DNA from 4 places in the Cellulomonas fimi ATCC 484 genome. Region 3 is predicted to be linked to each of the others. Evidence: riboswitches for the same ligand, from Rfam matches in the RefSeq annotation. Region 3 holds a riboswitch; each other region holds the start of a gene.
What was found. A riboswitch is a leader RNA that binds a small molecule or an ion and turns the genes downstream of it on or off. The one in region 3 is predicted to bind S-adenosylmethionine.
Positions count from the first base shown of each region.

Region 1: it holds a riboswitch for S-adenosylmethionine, as region 3 does, so the genes downstream of both, CELF_RS12195 (ABC transporter permease) here and CELF_RS16175 (rhodanese-like domain-containing protein) in region 3, are expected to answer to the same signal.
Region 2: it holds a riboswitch for S-adenosylmethionine, as region 3 does, so the genes downstream of both, CELF_RS06080 (MetQ/NlpA family ABC transporter substrate-binding protein) here and CELF_RS16175 (rhodanese-like domain-containing protein) in region 3, are expected to answer to the same signal.
Region 4: it holds a riboswitch for S-adenosylmethionine, as region 3 does, so the genes downstream of both, CELF_RS05980 (LLM class flavin-dependent oxidoreductase) here and CELF_RS16175 (rhodanese-like domain-containing protein) in region 3, are expected to answer to the same signal.

Region 1 covers NC_015514.1:2,676,475-2,681,191, forward strand. The annotation lists gene CELF_RS20005 (GNAT family N-acetyltransferase) at 1-1,079, opposite strand, end outside; gene CELF_RS12190 (rhodanese-like domain-containing protein) at 1,003-1,425, opposite strand; SAM riboswitch class IV at 1,659-1,768, shown strand; gene CELF_RS12195 (ABC transporter permease) at 1,844-2,944, shown strand; gene CELF_RS12200 (ABC transporter permease) at 2,941-3,933, shown strand; gene CELF_RS12205 (ATP-binding cassette domain-containing protein) at 3,930-4,331, shown strand; gene CELF_RS12210 (IS481 family transposase) at 4,262-4,717, opposite strand, start outside.
Region 2 covers NC_015514.1:1,320,027-1,324,743, reverse strand. The annotation lists gene CELF_RS06090 (methionine ABC transporter permease) at 1-743, opposite strand, end outside; gene CELF_RS06085 (methionine ABC transporter ATP-binding protein) at 740-1,759, opposite strand; gene CELF_RS06080 (MetQ/NlpA family ABC transporter substrate-binding protein) at 1,888-2,841, opposite strand; SAM riboswitch class IV at 3,319-3,433, opposite strand; gene CELF_RS06075 (PadR family transcriptional regulator) at 3,559-4,278, opposite strand; gene CELF_RS06070 (ADP-ribosylglycohydrolase family protein) at 4,517-4,717, shown strand, end outside.
Region 3 covers NC_015514.1:3,582,035-3,586,751, reverse strand. The annotation lists gene CELF_RS16180 (O-succinylhomoserine sulfhydrylase) at 1-1,046, opposite strand, end outside; gene CELF_RS16175 (rhodanese-like domain-containing protein) at 1,043-1,456, opposite strand; SAM riboswitch class I at 1,462-1,558, opposite strand; SAM riboswitch class IV at 1,678-1,792, shown strand; gene CELF_RS16170 (aminotransferase class V-fold PLP-dependent enzyme) at 1,832-3,247, shown strand; gene CELF_RS16165 (hypothetical protein) at 3,291-3,731, opposite strand; gene CELF_RS16160 (pentapeptide repeat-containing protein) at 3,849-4,442, opposite strand; gene CELF_RS16155 (GNAT family N-acetyltransferase) at 4,479-4,717, shown strand, end outside.
Region 4 covers NC_015514.1:1,296,230-1,300,946, reverse strand. The annotation lists gene CELF_RS05985 (NtaA/DmoA family FMN-dependent monooxygenase) at 1-1,292, opposite strand, end outside; gene CELF_RS05980 (LLM class flavin-dependent oxidoreductase) at 1,301-2,452, opposite strand; SAM riboswitch class IV at 2,757-2,864, opposite strand; gene CELF_RS20360 (hypothetical protein) at 3,147-3,302, shown strand; gene CELF_RS05975 (CsbD family protein) at 3,334-3,528, shown strand; gene gtfA (sucrose phosphorylase) at 3,635-4,717, shown strand, end outside.

The sequences.
Region 1 (4,717 bases), 910 kb from region 3:
CCGTCGACGACGCGCGTCTCCCGCTCGGGCAGGCGCGTGAAGCCGAGGCTCTCGTACAGGCGGTGCGCGCCCGTCATGGCCGGCCCGGAGCTCATCACCACGCGGCGCAGCCCACGCTCGCGCGCCAGCTCGACGGCGAACCGCGTGAGCAGCGCGCCCACGCCCCGTCGCCGCGCCTGCGGGGCCACGGCGAGCAGCCGGAAGTCCAGCTCGCCGTCGCGGCCGAGCGGCGAGATGTGCGCGCCGGGCCGCGGCGTCGCGACGGTACCGAGCAGGTCGCCCGTGACCCGGTCCTGCGCGACCCAGACCTCGTGCTCACGGGCGCGCGTCGCGACGTCGGCGACCGACGCCCGGTACGAGTCGGTGAGCTCGTGGTCGTGTGCGTAGGCCTCGACCGACAGGCGTGCGACGGCGTCGTGCTCGTGCGGGGCGATCCGGCGCACCGGCACGCCCGGCCGCACGAGGGAGTGCACGAGGACGACGAGCCTGCCGACCCCGGGCACCACGGCACTCTCCCGCGTCGGCGTGCGCTCGAACCCGAGGCGCTCGTAGAGACGCTGCGCGCCGACGTTGCGTGCGCCCGTGTCGAGCACGACGGCCCGCACGCCCCACCCGCGGGCCCGGTCCACCGCCGCGACGACGAGCGCCGCGCCCGCACCGTGCCCCTGTGCGCCCGGCTCGACCGCGAGCAGACGGATCTCGGCCTCGTCCCCCCCCGCGCCTGCCGCGTCAGCCCGTGACCGGGCCGCAGCAGGCTGACCGTGCCGACCAGCCGGCCGTCGGCCGTCGCGACGAGCAGGTCCCCCGCGCTCGCCCGGGCGCCCGCGTCGAGCATGAGGCGGACCCGTGCGGGGTCGGTCGCGGCGCCGTACGGTCCGGCGTCGAACGCGCGCCGCGTCAGCATCCCGACCGCCTCGAGCTCGTCGGCCCGGGCGGTGCGGATCTCGAGCGCAGGCGCGCCGACGGTCGGCGACGCAGGCGCACGGGCGCCCGTCGGTGCGGTCACCGGATGCTCGTCGCGGCGCCGTCGTCGGCCTGCTCGACGGGCAGCCCGGCGTCGCGCCACGCCGGTGCCCCACCCTCGACGTGCACGACGTCCGTGAAGCCCTTGTCCCGCAGCGCGGCCGCGACCGGACCGGAACCCCGGACCGAGCCGCAGACCACGACGACGGGCGTGTCGAGCGACAGGGCCGGCACGACCCGCGCCGCCGAGTCGAGGTCGAAGGCCGTGTCGACCGCGTACCGGTCGACGACCGTCGCCCCCGGCAGGCTGCCCGTGGTGGCGCGGCCGGCGTCGCTGCGGACGTCGACGAGAACCGCTCCCGCCGCGACGCGCTCGGCCGCCTCGCCGGGGCTCACGAGGGGGGCGAGGGCACCGGCCTCGTCGAGGCTGAGGTCCTGGGCGGGGGCGGTGGATCGAGTCATGCCGGGCTCCTCGTGCAGCGGTGCGGCGGATGCCGTGCGGGCGGGCGGTCGAACGGCGGTCTGGGCGGGACGCACGCTCCGACGGCACTCCGCCCGCGTCAAGGGGCGGCCGGAGTCGTCTCGCAGGTCAAGACCCAGCGCGTGCACCGTGTCCGCGAGCGGCCCTTTCCGCATCGTGAGACAGCGACGACCACCCATTGACCGCCCCGACGGCCGTTCCTACCTTCACCGCCGGTCACGAGACCCGACGTCAAGCCCTGGCTGGTCGGGCGGCAACCCTCCGCACGTGGCGGGGTGCTCCAGGTGATGACCCGGCACGGCTTCGGCCGTGCAAGCACGCCGCCCGCCCTCGCGCGCCACCTCGGCGCACCGAAGGAGTCCGCATGACCACCGCCCCGCACCGTCCGGCGGCCACGCCGTGACGCGCTACCTGGTCCGTCGGCTCGGCCTCGCCCTGCTCGTCCTGTGGGCCGCGTACACGGTGTCGTTCCTCGTCCTGTACGCGCTGCCCGGCGACCCCGTGTCGGTCATGTTCGGCGGCGAGTCGAACGACGTCACACCCGAGCAGCTCGACGCGCTGCGCGCGGAGTACGGGTTCGACCAGCCGCTCGCCGCGCAGTACGTGAGCCGGCTGCTCGACGCGCTGCGCGGTGACCTCGGCACGTCGGTCGTGAGCAAGCAGCCCGTGACGACGCTGCTCGCACAGGCGCTGCCGCCGACCGCCGCGATCGCGGGCGCAGCCCTGCTGCTCGCGGTCGTCGGAGGCGGCTCGCTCGCGATCCTCGCGACCGCGACCCGCAGCCGCGCGCTCGCCGGTCTCTTGCAGTCGCTTCCGCCGCTCGGGGTCGCGATCCCGTCGTTCTGGTTCGGCCTGACGCTCGTGCAGTGGTTCTCGTTCCAGCTGCCGCTGTTCCCGGCGCTCGGCAACCAGGGGCTCGCCTCGGTCGTCCTGCCCGCCGTCACGCTGGCGCTGCCGACGTCGGCGGTCGTCGCCCAGCTGCTGTCCCGCAGCCTGCTGCACACGCTGCACGAACCGTACGTCGACACCGCGGTCGCCAAGGGCGCGGGGCGGGCCCGCGTGCACCTGCGGCACGCGCTGCGCAACGCGGCGCTGCCCGCCCTCACCGCGACGGGCCTCGTCGTCGGCGGGCTGCTGTCCGGCGCCGTCGTCACGGAGACCGTCTTCTCGCGCGCCGGGATCGGGCGTCTCACCGCCACGGCCGTCGCCGCACAGGACATCCCCGTGGTGCAGGGCGTCGTGCTCGTCGCCGCGACGGTGTACGTGCTCGCGAACCTCGCGGTCGACGTCGTCTACCCGCTGCTCGACCCGCGCATCGTCGCCGCCGGCCGTGCGGTCCCCACGACGGACGACGCGGGGCGCGACGACGCGCGCGACGACACCGCGGCCGGCGCGTCGGCCGGCCCGGGCCGCGGCACCGACCCCGCCCACGACGCCCACGGCCCGGATGCCGACGCGCTCGTCGGTGTCGCGCCGCACGCCGCCGGAGGACCGCGATGAGCTCGCTCGACAGCCTCACCGGCGCGCAGACCCGCCGCCCCGACGGGTTCGTCCCCACCGCGCTCGACCCCGACGCGCGCGCCGACGACTTCACCACCACCGCGGCCGAGCGGTTCGCCGACGCGGTGCGCGCGCACGACGACGAGCTCACGCACCGCGGCCCGTGGCGCACGCGCCTCGAGGACCTCGGGCGACGTCCCGGCCTCGTGCTCGCGCTGCTCTGGTCGCTCGCGGTGCTCGTCGCCGCGTTCGTGCCGACCCTGCTCGCACCCGGCGACCCGCTGTCCGGCGTGCCGGCCGACAAGCTCCAGCCGCCGTCCGGGGCACACTGGTTCGGCACCGACCAGCTGGGCCGCGACCTCTACACGCGCGTCGTCCACGGCACGCAGCTCACGCTGCAGGCGGCGCTCGTCGCGGTGCTCGTCGGCCTCGTCGTCGGCGCGCTGATCGGGCTCGTCGCCGGCTTCGTCGGCGGGCTCGTGGACGACGTCGCGATGCGCGTCGTCGACGTGCTGCTGTCGATCCCGGCGCTGCTGCTGTCGCTCGCGCTCATCACCGTCCTCGGGTTCGGGTCCGTGAACGTCGCGATCGCCGTCGGCCTCGCGAACGTCGCGTCGGTGTCGCGGATCATGCGCTCCGAGGTGCTGCGCGTGCGCACGTCCGGGTACGTCGAGGCGGCGCAGGCCGGCGGCAGCCCCTGGTGGACGGTCCTGCTCGGCCACGTGCTGCCCAACTCCGTCGGCCCGGTCGTCGTGCTCGCGGCGCTCGAGCTCGGCGCCGCCGTGCTGGCCGTGTCGTCGCTGTCGTTCCTCGGCTACGGCGAGCCACCGCCCGCACCCGAGTGGGGCGCGCTCGTAGCCGGCGGGCGCGACCACCTGCGTACCTCGTGGTGGCTCACGACGCTGCCCGGCCTCGTCATCGTCGCGACCGTGCTCGCCGCCGGCCGCGTCTCGCGCGCGCTCGACGGCGACCCCGGGAGGAACCGATGACCGTCACCGTCCCCGCCCCGCACGGCACCGGCACCCCCGCGCCCGAGCGGCTGCTCACCGTGCGCGACCTGGCCGTCACCTACCGGACCCGGCGCGGCGACGTGCACGCGGTGCGCGACGTCTCGCTCGAGGTCGACGCCGGCCGCACCGTCGCCGTGGTCGGCGAGTCCGGCTCCGGGAAGTCGACGACCGCCGCCGCCGTCACGCGGCTGCTCGCACCCGGCGCGCTCATCGAGCGCGGCACCGTCGACCTGCTGGGCCACGACCTGGCCACGGCGTCGCCCCGCACGCTGCGCACGGTCCGGGGCGCGCTAGTTGTACTCGGCCGTCAGGTTGGTGACAGTCGGCTGACGGGTGGGAGTCCGCCCAGGGCGTTGTGGCGTCGTCGAGTGTTGTAGTGCTCGAGCCAGGGGGCAAGGGCGGCGGCTCGTTCGTCGTTGGTGGTGAAGACCTGCCGGTAGGCCCACTCAGTCTGCAGAGTGCGGTTCAGTCGCTCGACCTTGCCGTTCTGCCAGGGGCAGTGCGGGCGGATGAAGACCTGCTTCGCGCCGAGGTCGGCGGCGACGTCGCGCAGTGACCAGCGGTGGGCCCAGGCGTTGTCGGTCATGATCCGCTCGATCCGGGTGATGCCGTGAGCGGCGAAGTAGGCCGCGGCGCGCGTCACGAACCCCGCGCAGGTGGCGCCTTTCTCGTCCGCGAGGATCTCGGAGTAGGCGAGCCGGGAATGGTCGTCGACCATGGAATGGACGTAGTCGAAGCCGATGGGGTCGTCCCGGTGCCGGTC
Region 2 (4,717 bases), 2.0 Mb from region 3:
CAGCGGCGCAGGATGCGGCGCGACAGGCGGTTGCCGAGGGCCTGCGCGAGCTGCACGAGGACGATGATGACGAGCACCGTGATCCACACGACGGCGAAGTTCCACCGCTTGTACCCGTAGTCCAGCGCGAACGCGCCGAGCCCGCCGCCGTCGAGCGTGCCCGCGAGCGCGGACATGTCGACCAGGGCGACGAACACGAACGTGTACCCGAGCACGAGCGGGCCGAGCGCCTCGGGCACGAGCAGCGTCGTGACGATCCGCCACCGCGACGCACCCGTCGCCCGGGCCGCCTCGATGACACCGGGCTGGATCGCGACGAGGTTCTGCTCGACGATCCGCGAGACCCCGAAGGTCGCGGCGAACGACAGCGGCACGATCATCGCGGTGCTGCCCAGCCGGGTGCCGATCAGGGTCACCGTGACGGGCGCGATGATCATGAGCAGGATGAGGAACGGGATCGGCCGGAACACGTTGACGAGCAGGTTGAGCACGGCGAAGACGCCACGGTTCGCCAGCAGCCCCCCGCGGCGCGTCGTGTAGAGGCCGAGGCCCAGCACGAGCCCGAGGATCCCGCCGATGAGCAGCGTGGCCGAGACCATGTAGAGCGTCTCGCCCGTGGCCTGCAGGAGCTTGGGGCCGTGGAACGCCCAGTCGAACTCCCCCGCCGCGGGCAGGGGTGCGGCGGGCAGCGGTGCGGCGGGCAGCACCGCCGGGACGGCTGCCGGCAGGAGCAGGGCGGTCATCGTGCCTCCTCGATCGGGGTGACCGCGCGGAGCCGCTCGACGAGCGCGTCGACGTCCTCGTCGCGGCCGTCGAGGGCGAGGGTGAGCGAGCCGAAGGACTGGTCCTGCAGCGTGCCGATGCCGCCGTAGACGATCTCGAAGGTCACGCCCAGGCCGCCAGCGGACGCGAGCACGGCGCCGAGGCGCGACCCGTCGGTCACGGTCGCGGTGACGATGCGGCCGGTGTGCGTGCGCTGCAGCCGCTCCAGCACCGCGCCACGCGGCCGGTCGTGCACGACTGTCGAGACGAACCGCTGCGTGACGTCAGCCTGCGGGTTGGTGAAGACGTCGAACACGGTCCCCTGCTCGGCGACCTTCCCGTCCTCCAGCACGGCGACGCGGTCCGCGATCGCGCGTACGACCTCGAGCTCGTGCGTGATGACGACGATCGTCACGCCGAGCTCGCGGTTGACCTTCTGCAGCAGCCGCAGGACGTCCTGCGTCGTCTGCGGGTCGAGCGCGCTGGTCGACTCGTCGGCCAGCAGGATCTTCGGCTGCGCGGCGAGAGCGCGCGCGATGCCGACGCGCTGCTTCTGGCCGCCGGAGAGCTGGTCCGGGTAGGAGTGCGCGCGGTCGAGGAGGCCGACGAAGTCGAGCAGCTCGGCGATGCGCCGGTCGCGGTCCGCCTTGGGCCAGCCCGCGACCTTGAGCGGGAACGCCACGTTCCCGGCGACGGTGCGCGACGAGAAGAGGTTGAACTGCTGGAAGATCATGCCGATGTCGCGGCGCTTGCGCTCGAGCTGGCGCTCGCTCAGCGCGGCGACGTCGTCGCCGTCGACGAGGAGCTGCCCGGACGTCACGCGCTCGAGGCCGTTGATGAGCCGCACGAGCGTGCTCTTGCCGGCGCCGGAGTAGCCGATGACACCGAAGATCTCGCCCTTCTCGACGGCGAGGTCGACGCCGTCGACGGCGTGGATCGGCCCGTTCGGGCCGTCGAACACCTTGCGGACGTCGCGGAACTCGATGATGGGGGTCACGTGGGGGACCTTTCGCAAGGCCGGTCGGGCCTCGTCGGGTGGACCGGGGCGGCGGGCTGGGGTGGCGCCCGGGGGAACGGCTGCGCGGCCCGGCGCCTCGCGGTGAGGTGCCGGGCCGCGCGGGGGGGTCAGCCCGCGGCCTTGAGGTTCTCCTGCGTCTCGGCGAGGACGTCCTTCAGCTTCGCCGCGTCGTAGCCCTCGACGATGACGGCGGTGCCGCCGGAGGACTCGACGACCGACTCGAGCACCTTCGGGTCGTGGTAGAGCTCGACGATCTTCTGGTACGCCGGGTTGTCCACGTCGTCCGGGCGGGCCGCGATGACGTTGATGTACGGCTGCGCGCCCTGCGAGCTCGGGTCGTCCGCGAAGACGTAGCCGTCGAGGTCGAAGCCCGCGTCGGTCGCGAAGTTGTTGTTGACGATCACGCCCGCGATGTCGGGGTCGCTGATGAGGCCGGCGGTCTGCGAGGCCTCCACCGGGCGCACGACGACCGTGGACTTCTCGGTGTCGACGTCGTCCGGCGTCGGGACCTTGGGCTCGCCGGTGAACGTGATGAGCCCGGCCTCCTCGAGCACGAACAGCGCGCGCGCCTGGTTGGTCGCGTCGTTGGGGATCGCGACCTGCTCGCCCTTCGTGAACTCGCTGACGTCCTCGTGCTTCTCGGAGTACAGCGGCAGCGGGACGATCAGCGTGGAGCCGATGGGCTGCAGGTCGTCGCCGGTGTTGTTGTTGTGGTCGGCCAGATACAGGATGTGCTGGAACGCGTTGAGGTCGATCTCGTCCTCGGTGAGCGCCGGGTTCGGCTGCGTGTACTCCGAGAAGCCGACGATCTCGAGGTCGATCCCCTCCTCCGCGGCCAGCTCGGTGAGGATCTCCCAGTGCGGCTGGGCGACGTCGGTCGTCCCGAGGCGCACGACGGTCGCACCCTCCTCCGCGGCGGCGGCGTCGTCCGTGCCGGGACGTGTGAGCGCGAACACGAGCGCGGCGACGAGGACCACCACGGCGACGACGGCACCGACGACGAGGCCGGTGCGGCGTCCGCCTCCGTTCTTGGCCGGCAGGACGGGGACGTTCTCGGACATGCGTGTCTCCTAGGGGTGCACCCGGCGACTGCCGGGAAGGCGGGGCGTCGGGCGGCGACGCAGGGAGGTGCCGGGCCCGGGCGGGCCGGCGGGGGACGGAGGACGGCGCGACGCCGTCCGGCGAGGCACCCGGCGCGGGCGCCGGGTGCCTCAGGTGCGACGGGGGACGGCTCGGTGCCGGCTCAGGCCAGCGGGCCGCGGGTCGCCGGACACGCGGGCATGCGACACATGACGGCCGTGGTGGCGGTCAGGGTGCGGGCCTCGCGGGTGTCCATCGATCGACCTCTTCCTCGGGCCGGGGCGCGGTGGCTCCCGGCGGTACCGTCAGTGAAGCGGTGCTGCTGGACACGTGTCAAATTCCGATCATTCGTATCGGGATTTGAGACGGCCAGCAGGTGGGCACGCGGTCGCGGGGCGGTCGCACGGGCGTGCGACGCGGGAGCGGTGCGCATGGTCCTCCTCGGGCGCCGGGGCGCCGGCCGACTTGTGGGCGCCACCGTGACGCACCACCGGTTCTCGCCCCGGGGCACCCCGCTCGATCAGGAGGGTTGCCGTGCAGCCAGCCGGGTACTTGACGCTGCAGCTCGTGAACCGCGGCCAGGATAGTCGATCGGTGACCACCCGGTCAGCGAGACGCTCGTCACGGCGGGCAGCACGACGACCCCTCCGGCGCGGCATGCGTCGGAGGGGTCGTCGTCGTGCGGACGGACCGGCCCGTCAGGCCGTGGCACCCTCCGCAGGTGCGTCGCCGCCCTGACCTGCGACGGCGTGGAGGTCGGCCGGGGCGACCGGCTCGCCCGCGAGCAGCAGGTACAGGTCGCGCCGGGCGCGGTCGAGGACCGCCACGGCGGCCGTCGCCTGCTCCGGGGTACCCGTGCGCGCCACCTGGACGGCGGCGGCGGACAGCGCCTCGAGGGCCGGGCGCAGCGCCCGGTGCGGCTGCTCGGGACGCTCTGCGGCGTCGAGCCACGGCGCTCCGAGGGCGTCGCGGTGCTCCTCGACGTGCGCGCGGCCCGCGTCGGTGAGGCTGGCCAGGCGCCGGCCGCCCTGGGCGACGAGGGTCACGAGACCCTCGTCCTCCAGGAGTGCGAGCGCCGGGTAGACGGCGCCGGGGCTGGGCCGCCAGCGCCCCTGCGAGCGCTCGGCGACCTCCTGGATGAGCTGGTAGCCGTGCATCGGCTGCTCGGCGAGCAGGAGCAGGACCGCGGCGCGGATGTCGCCCCGCCCCGCCCTCCCCCGTCCGCCGCGGCCGTGCGGGCCGCCGTGCCGAGGACCGAAGCCGCCACGCGGGCCGGGTCCGAACCCCGCGCCGAAGCCGGGACCGGGTCCAGGACGGAAGCCGGGGCCGGGTCCGAAGCCCCCGCCGCGGCCGCGGCGGTCGCCCTCGCCGGGGACGTCGTGCAGGTCGGGGTCGTGGTGGAAGTGGTGGTGTCGCATGGTCGTCCTCCTGAGGTCTGGGGTGGGTCGTCGGGAGGGTGCTTCCTGGCGCGGGCAGGTCTCGACCGGTGGTCCGGGAGGTGCGGGCCTCGCGTCCCGACGTCTCGAACGATATATCGTTGATAGATCGTTGACAAGACCGCGGGATCCGCGCCCGCACGCCCGTGGCATGCTGCGCCCGGTCGGCCCGTGGCCCGGCCACCGCCACACCCCCCCCGCGACCGACGGAGACCCGCCCGTGGACGACGCCCAGACCGCCCTGCTCGACCGCGCCGCGGGCGTGCTGCTGGCCCAGGCGGTCGGCGACGCGCTCGGCGTCCCGTACGAGTTCGCACCGCCGTTCGACGGGCCGGCGCGGATGGTCGGCGGCGGGCTCGGGCCCTACGCACCCGGCGAGTGGTCCGACGACACCCAGATGAGCGTCTGCGTCGCGCGCGTC
Region 3 (4,717 bases):
AACGTCGACTTCTTCGCGACGTCGGGGGTCGCGCCCTCGGGGACCCGCAGGTTCAGCGTGACGACGGTCCCGCCGCCCGTCTGCTGGGCGCGCGCGAGCTCGTGCTGCGGGTGCGACGGCAGGAACGGGTAGCGGACGGACGCGACGGCCGGGTGCTGCTCGAGCCAGCCGGCCAGGTCGAGCGCGGAGGCGGCCTGGTGGCGCACGCGCAGCGACATCGTCTCCAGCCCCTTGAGCAGCACCCACGCGTTGAACGGGGAGAGCGACGGGCCGGTGTTGCGGATGAGCGTCTGCACGGGGCCGCGCACGTACGCGGCGGAGCCGAGGATCGCGCCGCCGAGCACGCGGCCCTGGCCGTCGATGTGCTTGGTCGCGGAGTAGACGACGACGTCGGCGCCGAGGTCGAGCGGGCGGGACAGCACGGGCGTCGCGAAGACGTTGTCGACGACGACGGTCGCCCCCGCGGCGTGCGCGAGGCGCGACACGGTCGCGATGTCGACGAGGTCCTGCATGGGGTTGGACGGCGTCTCGAAGAACACGACGTCGGCGGGGGTGGACAGCGCCTCCTCCCACTGGGACGACACGTGCCCGTCGACGTAGTCGGTCCGCACGCCCCACGCCGCGAGGATCTCGTCGAAGATCACGACGCTCGACCCGAACAGGGCCCGGGCGGCGACGACGCGCGAGCCCTGCCGCACGAGCGCGGCGAGCGCGGTGAACACCGCGGACATGCCGGTCGCGGTCGCGTAGGCGGCCTCGGCGCCGTCGAGGAGGCGCAGGCGCTCCTCGAACGTCGACACGGTCGGGTTGGAGTAGCGGGAGTAGAGGAACCGGTCGACGTCGCCGGCGAACGCCGACTCCGCCTGCGCGGCGGAGTCGTAGACGTACCCCTGCGTGAGGAACAGGGCCTCGGACATCTCCTGGAACTCGGAGCGCACGAGCCCGCCGCGCACGGCGAGCGTGTCCGGGCGCAGCGTGGAGCGGTCGACGGACCGGTCGTCCCAGTCACCGGGGCCGGGCACGCGGCCGGGTGCGGACCCGCTCACAGCGTGGTCCAGGGCAGGCCCTCGGCGCGCCAGCCCACGTGCCCGCGCTGCCCGTCGGGGCCGACGTCGCCCTCGAACCCGCGCAGCACGTTGTACGCCGGGCCGAACCCGGCGGCGGTCGCGGCCTGCGCGGCGGCGACGGAGCGCACGCCGGAGCGGCACAGGAAGACGACGGGCCGCTCGTCGCCCGGCGTGAGCCCTGCCTGGGCGAGCTCGTCGACGAACCGCGGGTTGAGGCCCTGCGGGGTCGTCCACTGGACGAGCGCCGCGCGGCCGCCGAGGTCGCTCGCGTCGGGGACGCCGATCGTGCGCCACTCGCCCTCGGTCCGGACGTCGACGAGCAGCGCGCGCTCGTCCGACGCGAGCAGGTCCCACGCCTCCTGCGGGGTCAGGTCACCGGCGTAGCCCATGCGTTCCTCCATCGGTCCTGGCGGTAGCACCCTCGCCCGGGCGGGCCCGGGGGGTTGCTGCGGCGTCGTCGAGCCAGATCTCTCGGCCGCTCTGGATGGTTGCCGCGATGCTACGCGCGCTCGCGCCGCCGTGGTCAAGGGGCGGACACGACGTCCCGTCATACGAGACACGCCGTCGCTCTCGTTGACAGTCCCGCGGCCGTCGGAAACCCTCGTCGTCAGGTCATGAGCGCCAGCGCGAAGCCCCGGCTCGCTGGCCGGCAACCCTCCTCCGCGGTGGGGTGCCCCGGGTGACGACCAGGCCGACCGCCGCCCGGCGGACGGCAAGCGCGGGGACCGCCGTCGGTGCGGCTCCCACGGACCGTGAGGAGCACCATGACCGCCACCGCCGAGCACGCGTCCTGTGCCGAGGTCGACGCCGTGCCCACGTCGTCGACCCGCGAGCCCGTCGCCGCCCTGCTGCCCGTCGTCGGGGCGGACACCACCGTCCCGCTCGTCGACGGCACGCAGCGCACGTACGCGAACCTCGACTACGCCGCGAGCGCCCCTGCCCTCGAGGCCGTCGCCGCGCGCGTCACCGAGGTGCTGCCGCTGTACGCGTCGGTGCACCGCGGCGCCGGCTACCTCTCGCAGGTCTCCACCGCGCTCTACGAGTCCGCCCGGCAGACGATCGCCCGCTTCGTCGACGCGCGTCCCGACGACGTCGCGATCGTCACGCGGAACACCACGGACTCGCTCAACCTGCTCGCGGGTGTCGTGCCCGACGGCGGGCGCGTCCTCGTGCTCGACATCGAGCACCACGCGAACCTCCTGCCGTGGGTCGAGCAGTCCGGCCGCGGTGCCACGACGATCCTGCCCATCGCGTCCACCGTCGCCGGCACGCTCGACGCGCTGCGCGACGAGCTCGCCCGCCAGCCGTACGCGCTGCTCACGCTCACGGGCGCGTCCAACGTCACGGGCGAGGGCCTGCCCGTCGAGGAGGTCGTCGCGCTCGCGCACGCCGTCGGCACGCGTGTCGCCGTCGACGGGGCGCAGCTCGTGCCGCACCGCGGCTTCTCGCTCGCCCGCACGGGGGCCGACTACGTCGCCTTCTCGGGCCACAAGACGTACGCGCCGTTCGGGGCCGGGGCGCTCGTCGGCCGCCGTGACTGGCTCGACACGGGCACGCCGCACCTCGCCGGCGGCGGGGCGGTGCGGGACGTCCGCGCCGACCGCACGGTGTGGCAGCCCGCACCCGCCCGCCACGAGGCGGGGTCCCCGAACGTGCTCGGCGCGATCGCCCTCGCGGAGGCCTGCGACCGGCTCGCCGCGCTGCCCGCGGGGACGCTCGCCGCGCACGAGGACGCCCTGCGGACCCGCCTGCTCGACGGGCTCGCGACGATCGACGGCGTCGAGGTCGCCCGCATCTGGCCCGACTCCGCCGACCCCGTCGGGGTGCTCACGTTCACCGTCCCCGGGCACGACCCGGGGCTCGTCGCCGCGTACCTGTCGGCCGAGCACGGCATCGGCGTGCGCGACGGCCGGTTCTGCGCGCACCCGCTGCTCGCGCACCTCGGCGCCTCGGGCGGGGCTATCCGCGCGTCGGTGGGGGTCGGGACGACGAGCGAGGCGGTCGACCGGCTCGTCGTCGCGCTGCGGCAGTACCTGGCTCACGGCCCGTCGTCCCGGTACGAGGTCGTGGACGCCTGCTGGACGGTCGTCGACGACACCCGCCCGCTCGTCCAGGTGCACGGCCTGGACGCGCTCGCCGCGACGGCGGCGGCCGCGTGCGGTCCGGCGCTCGACGACTGAGGCCCGGCCCGGACCGGCCCGCGGCCCGCCGAGGCCGGGACCGTCAGGCGGGGAAGCGGCGGTTCCGGGCCCAGCGGTCCCACGGGCCGACGTGTGCCGCGACACCGTGCGCGTGCAGCCGCGCCACGGTCCGTCCGAGCGCGCCGACGACCTGACCGCGGATCCGGTCGGCGCGCAGCGTGCGGATCCCGACCTCGATCTCGGACCCGTCGGGCCCCTCGCCCAGCACCCGCACCGTCAGGACGGGGCCGGAGAACAGCTCGACCGGCTCGAGGAGCTGCAGGAGGCTCAGGGCGAGGTGCGCGCTGCCGCGAGCCGTGAACGAGCCGTCGGGGGCGACCCGGACGCGCATCCGCGCGGCACGCAGCTCCTGCGCCAGCACCTCCATGACGCCGCCCGGGGGTGCGGCGACGTGCAGCGTCGTGACCGGTGACCCGAGCAGCAGCGGCCACGGCTGCACGACGGGCGGCGGCGCGCCCGTCACGCGGTCGCCTCCGGCTGGCCCAGCACCTGCTGCGTGCGCACGAGCACCGGGCACGACACGTCGACCGCCACGCCACCTCCTTCGTCAGGCGGGACGCTACCGGTCACCGGTCACCGGTCAGCCGACGACGATCCCCAGGTGCGCCGCGACCAGCGGGGCGAGGTCGAGCAGCTGCTCCTGCGTGACACGTGCGCCCCGCAGGCCGTCGAGCCCGTCGATGCGCCGCAGGCCGCCCACGCCGCGCAGGTCGACGTCCTCCAGGCGCGCCCCGGAGACGTCGATCCGCCGCACCCGGCAGTCCTCGAGCGTGACGCGCCGGGCCGTGACGCGGGCCAGGTCGAGCTCGTCGACGACCACGCCGACGAGCGTGACGTCGGTGAGCCGTGCGTCGCGCAGGTTGAGGTAGTCGACCTTGCCGCCGTGCAGCTCGACGCGCGTCCACTCCGACCCGTGCGCCTCGACCGCACCGAGCCGCGACTCCTGCCACCGGCAGTCGAGCCACGTCGTCGACACCGCCGAGAGCATCCCCGCGCGCACCCGTGTCCAGGTCGTGTCCGACGCGCGCGTGCCGTCGAGCCGCACGTCGTCGAACGAGCAGTCCGTGAACGTGCACTCGATGATCCGGGAGTGCGAGCCGTCCTGGCCGTCGAGCGTCTCACCGGTGACGTCGAGGGCGTCGAGGTCACCGTCGCGTTCGAGGTGCGGAACCATGCGAGCCACCCTGCCAGACGTGACAGGGTGGCGGGCGTGCTGCACGACGTCGCCCTCGACGGCCATGGTGTCCGCCTCGTCCCGCTCGACGCGTCCGACGCGGACGGGCTGGCCGCGTTCGTCGACGCGCGCGTCTGGGCGGGCATGTCGTCGCCGCTGCCCGTCGGTGCCGACGCGTGGCGCGCCGAGGTCGAGCGGGCCCGGGCCACCCCCGGGCGGCTCGCGTTCGCGGTGCTCGACGCGCAGACGGGCGAGGTGCGCGGCAGCACCTCGTT
Region 4 (4,717 bases), 2.0 Mb from region 3:
AGCGTCGGGCCGGCGTACTCGGCCCGGAAGGAGCCGCGCTCCTGCAGCAGCGGCACGACCGTCGCCAGCACGTCGTCGAGACCGTGCGGCGTGAGGTGCGGCACGAGGATGAAGCCGTCGCTCGCGTCCTGCTGGACGTAGCGGTCGATCTCGTCGGCCACGTGCGTGGGCGTCCCGACGAACCCGCCCCGGCTGGTCACCGCGATGACGAGGTCGCGGATCGACAGGCGCTCGGCCTCGGCCCGCGCGCGCCACGCGGCGACCACGGGGCGCGGGTCCTTGACGTGCCGCACGCGGCCCCGCGTGATGTCGGCGTTGCCGACGTCGGGCTCCACGTCGGGCAGGGGCCCGTCGGGGTCGTAGGCGGTGAGGTCCACGCCCCACACCTGCTCGAGGAACGCGATCGCGCCCGGGCCGGAGACCTGCTGGCGCCGGATGACGCGCGCCCGCTCGGCGGCGTCCTCGGCGGTGTCGCCGAGCACGACGCTCGTCGCCGGCAGGATCTTCAGCGAGTCCTCCCGGCGGCCGAGCGCGGGCAGCCGGTCCTTGACGTCCCGGTAGAACGCCCGGCCGTCCTCGAAGGTCGAGTGCATGGAGAACACGACGTCCGCGGTCGCGGCGGCGAAGTCGCGACCCTGCCCGGAGTCGCCGGCCTGGAAGAGCACCGGGTGCCCCTGCGGGCCGCGCGGCGTCGGGAACGTGCCGCGCACCTGGAAGTGCGGGCCGACGTGCTCGACGTCCCGCAGGAACGCACCACCCTCGCGGTCGCCCAGCACGGCGTCGTCGTCCCACGAGTCCCAGAGCGCGCGGGCGACCGCGACGAGCTCGGCGGCCCGCTCGTAGCGCTGCTCGTAGGGCAGGAAGCCGCCGCGGCGGAAGTTCGCACCGGTGAACGCGTCGGGCGACGTCACGAGGTTCCACGCGGCGCGCCCGCCCGAGAGCACGTCGAGCGTCGCGAACTGCCGCGCGACCTCCCACGGCTCGTTGAACGTCGTGTTGATCGTGCCGACCAGGCCCAGCCGGTCGGTCACGGCCGCGAGCGCGGCGAGCACGGGCAGGGTGTCGGGCCGCCCGACGACGTCGAGGTCGAAGATCTCGCCCTTGTGCTCGCGCAGGCGCAGGCCCTCGGCGAGGAAGAAGAAGTCGAGGCGCGCGTCCTCGGCCGAGCGGGCGAGGTGCTCGAACGACGCGAAGTCGATCTGGCTGCCCGAGTCGGGCTCGGTCCAGACGGTGGTCGAGTTGACGCCCGGGAAGTGCGCGCCGAGGTGGACCTGCTTGCGGGGGACGGTCATGGCGCGGCTCAGGCGATCGCGGAGGCGTAGCGGGAGGCGGGGCGCGCGAGCCCGAGGGTGTCGCGCAGCGTCGTGCCGGGGTAGGTGTCGCGGAACGCTCCCGCGGCGCGCAGCAGCGGGACCACCTCGTCGGCGATGCCGTCGACGTCGGTGTGCAGCGCGGCAGGCCGCAGCACGAACCCGTCGACCGCGCCCGTGACCGTCCAGTCCTCGACGGTCGCCGCGAGCTCCGCGGCCGTCCCGACGTGCGCGTACCCGTCGGGTCGGCGTGCGTCGCCGGCGAGCGCGTCGAGCAGGGCCAGGCGCTCGCGTGCCGCGGCGGCGGTCCCGCCCAGCACGACGAGCACGTCCGCGAGGACCCGGATCTCGTCGGGGTCGCGCCCGACGGCCGCGGCGGCGGCCCGGATCTCGGCGCGCTGCACGGCGGCGTCCGCGCGGTCGGTCACGGCGATCCGGACGACGTCCGCCTGGTGCGCGGCGAAGGCACGCGCGGGCGACGAGGTCGCACGCACGACGACGGGCGGCTGGCCCTGCGGCGAGCGCGGTGTGATCGACGACCCGCGCACGACGAACCGGACGCCCTCGTGGTCGATCCGGTGGATCTTGTCGCGGTCGACGAACCGGCCGGTCGCGACGTCGCGGATCTCCGCGTCGTCCTCCCAGCTGTCCCAGAGCTTGCGCACGACGTCGACGGCCTCGTCGGCCTCGGCGACCGCGTCGGCCTCGTCCTGCACCTGCTTGCGTCCGAAGGCCGCGGTGACCTGCGGCGACGTCGACCAGGCGACCTGCCAGGCGGCGCGCCCGTGGCTGACGTGGTCGATCGTCTGCAGCGCCTTGGCGACGTGGAACGGCTCGGTGTGCGTGGTGTCGACCGTCGCGACCAGCCCGATGCCCGCGCTGCGGGGGGCGAGCCGCGCCGAGACGAGGGCCGCGTCGAGCCGCCCCCGCAACGTGGTGTTGCGGCTCGTGTGGAGCGCGAACGCGTCGTCGAACAGGACGAAGTCGAGCGTCGCGCGCTGCGCGGTGTCGACGAGCTCGCGCAGCCGCTCGGGGTCGAAGAGCCGGTGCGGCTCCGACCCGGACGTGCGCCACGCCTCGGGGTGCGGGCCGGCGTCGGAGAGGTCGAGGCCGAGGTGGGTGCTGCGGGGAGAGACGGTCATGGGGGTGCCATCCGTTTCGGGGTGCGCGGCGGTGCGGACGCGCGGGTGCGCGCCCGGACCGGGGCGTGGCGGGTGCGTGGGACGGGTGCGGCAGGGGCCGCGACGGCGCGTCAGCGCTCGGGCTGCGCGGGAGCCTGTGCCTGTGCGGGGGGCCGGTGGCCGGCCGGCGACGGTGTCGTCGGGGTGCTCAGCGGGCGCGACAGGAGGGCGTGCAGGGGCGACAGCGACACGTGAGGCCGGCTGCGTGCCGGGGTGCTCGCCCGCTGCTCATCGCTCTCTCCTCACGGCAGGCCCTGGGCCTGCGTCCGCGCCGTTGCCGTGGGGTCCACGGCCTGGTCGTCACCCGGGGCACCCCGCCGCGCGGGAGGGTTGCCGTCCAGCGAGCCGGGGCTTGGTGCTGGAGCTCATGACCCCGGACCCGTCGGACCCCGGTGCCGAGAACAGTAGAAAACCCGACTGGATCGGTCAACTATCTGCCGGGCGCGGCTCACATCGTGGACAGCGGTGTCCACCGCGCACGCCGGAGCCGGCCGGCACCCGTGCGGACGGCGATCCGAATACCACCCGCCCGCGCCCCTCGCCCGACATGCGAGACGCCCCTTGCGGCAGGACGATGTCGTGTGGTGACCGAAGAACCCTGGTCACCGGGTCAGGTCGGTGGTCACGAGGCCGCCGAGTCGAGAGAGGCAGTCCGATGGCTCTGTGGCTCATCCTCATCATCGCCGGCGTCGTCATGATCGTCCTCGGCGTCGCCGTCGAAGCCGCGCAGGTCCTCCTCTGGATCGGCGTCATCCTGCTCGTCGTCAGCCTCATCGGCTGGCTCGTCGGGCGCGGACGACGCGCCGTCTGACCCGACCGCCACGACCGGAGAGGAGCCCACCATGGGTCTCGACGACAAGATCGAGCACGCCGCCGAAGAGGCGAAGGGCAAGGTCAAGGAGGGCGTCGGACGCGCGACGGACGACGAGCGCCTCGAGGCCGAGGGCCGCGGCGACCAGGCGTCGGCCAACGTCAAGCAGGCCGGCGACAAGGCCGCCGACGCCGTCGACGACGTCAAGGACGCCTTCAAGAAGTAGCAGCCGCTCGGCGGGGCCCGGCCTGGGACACCGGACCGGGCCCCGCCGCGGACCGCCCGCCCACAGCCCGGCGGGGCTCCCCGGACGCGTCAGAGAGGACGCCGACGTGGCGACGCGCAACGCCGTGCAGCTCATCACCTACGCCGACCGGCTCGGCGGCGACCTCCCCGGCCTCGCGCGGCTGCTGCGCTCCGAGCCGTTCGCAGGCGCGTTCGGCGGGGTGCACGTCCTGCCGTTCTTCACGCCCTACGACGGCGCCGACGCCGGCTTCGACCCCGTCGACCACACCGCCGTCGACCCGCGGCTCGGCACGTGGGAGGACGTCCGGGACCTCGCGCGCACGCACGACGTCGTGGTCGACCTCATCGTCAACCACGTGTCGGCGCAGTCCGCCGCGTTCCTCGACGTGCGGGCGCGCGGCGACGCGTCGCCCTTCGCGCCGATGTTCCTCACGCTGTCGTCGGTGTTCCCCGACGGCGCCCGCGAGGAGAACCTCGCCCGGATCTACCGCCCGCGTCCTGGCCTGCCGTTCACGGCGCTGCGGCTCGGCGACCGGCTGCGGTACGTGTGGACGACGTTCACGCCGCAGCAGGTGGACGTCGACGTCCGTTCCGAGGCAGGCCGCGCCTACCTGACGTCGATCCTCGACGCCGTCGCCGCCGCGGGCGTCGGGCTCGTGCGCCTCGACGCCGTCGGGTACGCCGTCAAGACGCCCGGCACGACGTGCTTCATGACGCGCGAGACGTTCGCCTTCATCGAGGACTTCACCGCGCAGGCGCGCGCCCGCGGCGTCGACGTGCTCGTCGAGGTGCACTCCTACTACCGGCGCCAGGTCGAGATCGGGCGCGCCGTCGACCTCGTCTACGACTTCGCCCTCCCCCCGCTCGTGCTGCACGCGCTGTACGCGGGCGACGGAACCGCGCTGGCCGGCTGGCTGCGCGACCGCCCCCGCAACGCGGTCACGGTGCTGGACACGCACGACGGCATCGGCGTCATCGACGTCGGCCCGGACCAGACGGTCGAGCCGGGCGACGAGCCGCGTCCCGGGCTGCTGACGCCCGAGCAGGTCGACGCGCTCGTCGCGGGAATCCACGCCCGCACGGGCGGGGCCTCCGCGCAGGCGACCGGTGCGGCCGCGTCCAACCTCGACCTCTACCAGGTCAACTCGACGTTCTACGACGCGCTCGGC